Linked DNA regions of Phragmitibacter flavus. Each later gene encodes a partner of the first gene's protein in a complex. Links are inferred from orthologs where the notes say so. Each region holds a gene or a part of one and is shown on either strand. Other genes may lie near its edges.

Region 1 (3,181 bases):
GCGTTTGATCAATGGCACAAACATGGTGCCGCCGAGGGGCGGGATGCCGAGACGAAGCTCGCCTTTTTCGAGGTCTGCCATGTCGGACAAAGCGGTGCGCAAGCGGGCGCTTTCACCGAGAAGGGTCAGGGCGTGGGTGTAGAGGATATTCCCGGCGTCGGTGAGGGTCACCTCGCGGTGGTCGCGGGTGAGCAATCGGTGTCCGAGATCGTCTTCGAGTTGTTTGATGACCCGGCTGATGGAGGGCTGCGTCAGATGCACACTTCGACTCGCGGCGGTGAAACCTCCGAGCTTCACCACTTCGACGAAAACCCTCAAAGCGCGCAGATCCATGGATTCGTTTTTTGCATGGAAAGCATGCAGCATTCCAATTTTTCAAATGATTGCCTGATCTTACTATTTGGACCATGGTTACCCTATCAACCGATGGATCGCGACAGAGCCGCCAGGAAAATGCGTTTACCCATTCGCATGCCGTTCCTCCAGCAAAGGCGGGGGGATTGGTTTGCGTGGTGGATCACCAGCAGGCGCGACGTTTGCAGATGGAGCGAAATTTGCGCGATGCCGGGTATCGCGTTTTGGGATTTGGTTCGGGTCGGGATTTTTTGTCGATGCTGCCATGCTCGTTGCCGGCTTGTGTGATTCTCGCGCTTGAACTGCCAGACATGACGGGTCTTGAGGTGCAGCTGGCGATGAAGGCTGGTGACCGTGGAGAGAAGGTGGTGTTTGTCGCTGAGCAGGGGACACTGGTTTCCTGTGTGCAGGCCATGAAGGCGGGGGCGGTGGATTTTTTTGCGTGGCCGGTGATGCCCGAGTTGCTTCTGCAGGCAGTGGAGATTGCACTGGCGCGTTCGGGATCGTGGTGGCGCAAGCGATCAAGCCAGTCGACGGCGCGGGCGCGCATGGATTCGCTGACGCGGCGTGAGGTGGAAGTGTTGAGGTTGATGATTCGCGGTCGGCTGAATCGTCAAATCGCGGAGACGCTTGGAACGGCGGAGGCAACCATCAAAATTCACCGTCGTCATATCATGGAAAAACTCGAAGTGAGGTCGTTGCCGGAGGTGGTGATCATCGCGCAGACGTCGGGGATGATTCCGCAGCCGTTGTCGGAGGCCATGAGAAGAGAGGACCGGAAAGTGGCGATGAGTTCATAGGAAGCAGGCGTCGAGTGACTCGATTTGAGGTTTGTAGGGAACATGGAGAGCGGGGGATGGAGAGGCGGGGATGCTGGTTTGATCAGTGGCAGAGTGGCCAACCAATCTAGTTATGCGACGCGTCGCAGTCGGATATGTCTGATTGACTGACGAAATTAAACGCAATTAAATTGCAATATAAGAATTGACTTTTGCGGGGTTGGTTTGAATTTGTTGCAAGCTACATGCGTTTACAATCATGAAAAAAGACATCCATCCTGTAAGTTATCCGGTTGTATTCATCGACATCACCTGCGGGGCTCGATTCGTCACGCGTTCGACGATGAAAAGCGACAAAGTTGAGTTGATCGACGGGGTGGAGCATTTTGTGCATGCCATCAGTGTTTCTGCGGAGTCGCATCCGTTCTACACGGGCAAAAGCACGTTCGTTGATACGGAGGGGCGGATTGACAAATTCACCAAACGTTTTGGTGACAGTGCATTGCGTCGTGCGGGCAAACCCAAGTTGGAAAAGCTGGGCAGCTGATGCATCGAGCGGTTTCCCGGAGGATCAATTTTGTTCCAGTGCCTTTGTTTTGAATGCATGGGGAATCTCTGCATCACGGTCAGTCTGAGTTCGCTTTGGGAGCAATACTTGATATGAAAATCACGCTCATCACCGGCTTTCTTGGAGCGGGGAAGACGACATTTTTGAAGCGTCTGTTGCGTGAACAGGCTTTGGCGAACCGGTTTGGGGTGATCGTGAATGACCTGAGCGAGTTGGAGGTGGATGGTGAATTGTTGCGCATCGGGCATGCGGTGTCTGAAGAGGCGGGGACGCTGGTGAGTTTGTTTGATGGGTCCATTTCCGGGGAGCGTCGCGCGGATTTCTCCCAGGCACTTGCAAGCATGCGCGAAGCGAAGATGGAGCATGTGCTGGTGGAAACTTCTGGCGGTTCGCATCCGCAAGCGGTGATTGACGAGCTGCTTTCCTGCCGTGGTGCCACGCTGCATGCCGTGGCGACGCTGGTGGATGCGCGTGCGTTGTTGCACGATTATGACGGGGGCGTGGGACTGATCCGTCAGCTTGCCGACAACGAGCAAAACGATCTGCGCACGGCGGAAAACCTGCTGGCGGATCAACTTCGCGCGGCCAGTGTCATCATTGTGACCAAGCTGGACATGGTGCCGGAAGATGCGTTGCCGATGATTTTTCGAACGCTGCAAGTCTTGAATCCCGGGGCACAACTGGCAGCCTGCGCCTATGGACGTCTGGATGCGTCGGTATTGCTGGATGCACCGCCGTATTCACGCAACGAGGCGACGCCGTCGTCCGCCATGGCGAAGTTTCATGACATTGGTTCCACGGTGATTCGCGATTCACGACCGCTTCATCCGCAACGCTTTTTTGAGCAGTATCAGCAACGACTTGGGCTGGGGCTGTTCCGTAGCAAAGGTTTCATCTGGCTGGCGAGCAGACCGGACCAGGTGCTTCTCTGGAATCAGGCGGGAGGTGCAATGGGGTTGGAATTTCTCGGGATCTGGCGGGCGCACATTCTTGCGACGGACGGTCGTTTGTTGCCGGAAGAAATCGCCCATTTGCAAGAGAAACTCGCAGGTGCGCATCCATTGTTCGGGGACCGGGGGTGTGAGATTACGCTGATCGGACAAGCGCGTGACCGGGAGATTTTTGCCAGGGAGATGGAGGCGTGTTTCTGCACGGAAGATGAAATTGAAGACTGGCAACGGGGGCGGGAATTCGTTGATCCGTGGCCCAAAAATCTGCGCAAGCTGGATTGATCAGGGGTGGAGCTTTGTTGGAATTTTTTTATTTTATGGATCAGACCAAAACACTGGAGGTTGTCATTGTCGGCGCAGGTGCGGCGGGTTTGGGATGCGCGGTGGCGTTGAGGGATTGTGGGGTGAAGAAGCTGTTGGTGCTGGAGCGGGATGGCGTGGGAAGTTCGTTTCGAAAGTGGCCCAAACAAATGCGTTTGATCACGCCGAGTTTTTACAGCAATCCGTTTAAACAAACGGATCTGAATGCG
Region 2 (3,099 bases), on another replicon or contig:
TCCGGCGTCATCGTGTCTCTGGCGTTTAAGTTTTAGAGCTGATCGCAGAGGATGCACCCGTTTAACCAGTGGTATACGACTGGTTTCCTGGGCCATCGGGTTGGACGGAAGATGGCGCTTTTCCCGCTTGCTGTGGGAGGAGGGGCGATCCTATATTGTCTGCCAATATCTCTCTTTATGAATTGGAAATCCTCGTTCGATGTGCTGGTTTCGCCGATCTTTGGCGTTGATAAAAGTGCCATGGGACGCCGGGGCGGAGGCGGGAGGTCGATGTCGGGGTGTGGCATGCGCTTGCTGATTGCAGGGGCGATTGTGGCTTTTGCGTTGTTTCAGTATTTCAGTCTGCCTTCGGAAGTGAACCAATTTACGGGGCGCGAGCAGAAGCTGAATCTGGACGCCAATGAGGAAATTCAAATGGGGCTGGCGTCGGCTCCGCAGATGGCGGAGCAGTTTGGTGGGTTGTCTCAGGACAAGGCGGCGCGTGATCTGGTGGCGAGGATTGGGGCGAAACTGGTGCAGTTGACGGACGCGGATGAGACGCCTTATGGGAACAATTTCAACTTTCATCTCCTGGCGGACAATAAGACGGTGAATGCGTTTGCGTTGCCGGGCGGGCAGATTTTTATCACGGAGGCACTATTCCGTGTGTTGAAGTCGGAAGATGAACTGGCGGGAGTGTTGGGTCATGAAATTGGGCACGTGGTGGGTCGGCATTCTTCGGAGCAGATTGCGAAGTCGAATCTATTTGGTCGACTGGCGACGGCGGTGATGGTGGGGGCGGCCGGCGAAGATGGTGGGATGGGGACGGCGCGGATTGCCCAGATGGCGGCGCAGATGGCGACGATGAAATATGGTCGGAATGACGAACTGGAGGCCGACCGGCTGGCGGTGCTGTTTTTGTTGCAGGCGGGATATGATCCAGAGTCGATGATTCAGGTGATGGAGGTGTTGAAGAAGGCCTCCGGTGGAGGCGGCGGGCAGCCTGAGTTCATGAGCACGCATCCCAATCCGGACAATCGCAAGGAGGTGATCCGCGCGGAGATTGAAAAATTGAAGGCATCGGGGGCCGCGAAGCCAGGTGGGACGGGGAATCTCCGACGTTGGAGATTTGAGAAGTCGGAAGGCGAAATTTGGTGAGGAAAAACGGGTGAATTGATTCCATTCCGGTGAATCCTGTCTAAAAAAGACTTGCACGCTTCAGGATTGAGGGCAAGTTGCGAGCCCTTTTCCGCCGCTGTGAAGCGGCATCAATGCAGTCAATCGCGCCACGCCATGAGCATCATCGCCAAGATCGAGCAAGAACAAATCAAAACCAACCTCCCTGATTTTCGGGTGGGAGACAGCATCAAAGTTCACACCCGGGTTATCGAAGGTGCCAAAGAACGTATCCAGATTTTTGCTGGTATCGTGATTGCACGCAAGGGCAGTGGTTTGAACAAGGCTTTCACCGTCCGTAAGATCTCTTACGGCGAAGGTGTTGAGCGTGTGTTCCCTTTGAATACCCCGCGTATTTCCAAGATCGAAGTGACCCGTGAGGGCAAGGTGCGTCGTGCGCGTTTGCATTACTTGCGCGGTCGGATCGGCAAAGAGGCCACCACGGTCAAAGAGCGCGACTGATTCAGATTCAATTGCTGCCTTGCAGTTTCTTAATTTTTCAAGAAGGCCGGACGCGTTTGTCCGGCTTTTTTGTGTCTTGAGGTTGAGCGGGAGCGATTCGCAGATTTTTTGGCGGATTGTCAACTACGTGATCGTGTAAGTCTAAATTCTTGTGTCTTGTGCGATTGATGTATGTTGGAATGAGCGGCTCAGAAAATTGTCCAATTTGAGCTCTTCAAAGCCTTGTTATTTGCATGCCGGATGAATAAACCCGTGGTTTCGGGACGTTCTTATGGCAGCTCCACGCAACCCGTCGATTTTTCCTCACCCATGTCTGCCAGCGCCACCAGTGTTCCTTCCCCTGCTCCAGCTCGTTCCGAATATTCGGAGGCGGTTGAACGTCATCATTCGCCGTTCGCCTGGACCTCGTTCATTTTGCTGACGACGCTTTTTATCGTCGCGATGTTGTTCTTTCCGCCGTTCCAGGGGGCGGCCAATGAGCAGGCAACTCCGGCATGGGCGTTGTTTTTTGGCAGATTCCATCCGATCGCGGTGCATTTGCCGGTGGGCGTTTTGCTGATGGTGGCGATCATGGAAGTGTTTGTGTTTGTGCGGGGCAAAGCAGGCGGGGAGGCGTTGCGGGCGGGGCAGACGTTTGCGTTGGGATTTGGGGTGTTCGGAGCGATCTTGGCGGTGGTGTTTGGTGTGGTGCGTTCGCGTGAAGGTGGATTTGGCAGTCCGACTTTCCAGGCGCATGAGTTGCTCGGCGTGGCGACCGGGGTGGGGGCGTTGCTGACGTTTTTCTTCAAGGTGATTTCCGATGGGACGGGCCGGTTGACCAGCGTTTACCGCTTGTTGCTGTTGGTGACCGTGGCGATCATGAGTGTCGGGGGCCACTTCGGGGGAAACTTGACCCATGGTTCCAATTATTTGGTCAAGCATGCGACGCCGGAGATTCGCAACGGGATGCTGTATGCGGAGAGTTTGGTGCTGTCCCGTTTCAAGGCACCTGAGGAGCCGAAGACGGTTGCGCCGGGAGTGGCAGCGACGACACCGACACCGACGGGATTGCCGCCAGTGATTGAGCCGCCATCGACAGCGGTGGGCGCGAGCCCCACGCCGCCTGCGGGGACGACGGCAGCGGTGGTGGCGGATGCGAAAACGGGTGGAACGGTTTATGCAACGTTGATTGCGCCCATCATGGCTGAGAAATGCAACTCGTGCCATGACGATGACAAGAGCAAGGGCGAGCTGAGGTTGGACACGCATGAGATGATCATGCTGGGCGGTGGCAGTGGTGACAATGTGGTGCCGGGAGATCCGGTGGCGAGTTTGATGGTGGAGCGGATGAAGCTGCCCTTGGATGATGATGATCGCATGCCGCCGAGCGATGAACCACAGACGACCGATGAAGAGGTGGCGTTGATTGAATGGTGGGTGAAGCAGGGCGCGAGCAAGGATTTGCTGGTGATTGAGGCGCAGATTCCCGCCGAGTTGAATTCG

What was found.
Region 2: FEM03_RS02075 (region 1) and rplS share a complex: the UniProt entries of both Bacillus subtilis proteins name them as parts of the 50S ribosomal subunit. The link is inferred for Phragmitibacter flavus from one-to-one orthologs.

The regions. Positions count from the first base shown.
Region 1 is NZ_VAUV01000002.1:27,000-30,180, forward strand. What follows is about bases 176-3,036. They hold FEM03_RS02075 (type B 50S ribosomal protein L31), read left to right. Parts: upstream 176-1,392; coding sequence 1,393-1,680; downstream 1,681-3,036. Other genes in these bases: FEM03_RS02065 (LysR family transcriptional regulator), read right to left, coding at 176-333; FEM03_RS02070 (response regulator transcription factor), read left to right, coding at 408-1,154; FEM03_RS02080 (CobW family GTP-binding protein), read left to right, coding at 1,794-2,933; FEM03_RS02085 (NAD(P)/FAD-dependent oxidoreductase), read left to right, coding at 2,969-3,036. In the rest of the region: more of FEM03_RS02065, read right to left, coding at 1-175; more of FEM03_RS02085, read left to right, coding at 3,037-3,181. UniProt on the Bacillus subtilis protein: While neither of the L31 paralogs is essential, this protein does not seem to function as the main L31 protein.
Region 2 is NZ_VAUV01000009.1:88,967-92,065, reverse strand. What follows is about bases 166-2,944. They hold rplS (50S ribosomal protein L19), read left to right. Parts: upstream 166-1,272; coding sequence 1,273-1,617; downstream 1,618-2,944. Other genes in these bases: FEM03_RS13215 (c-type cytochrome domain-containing protein), read left to right, coding at 1,927-2,944; FEM03_RS13225 (M48 family metalloprotease), read left to right, coding at 178-1,137. Outside these bases: FEM03_RS13230 (outer membrane protein), read left to right, coding at 1-36; more of FEM03_RS13215, read left to right, coding at 2,945-3,099. UniProt on the Bacillus subtilis protein: This protein is located at the 30S-50S ribosomal subunit interface and may play a role in the structure and function of the aminoacyl-tRNA binding site.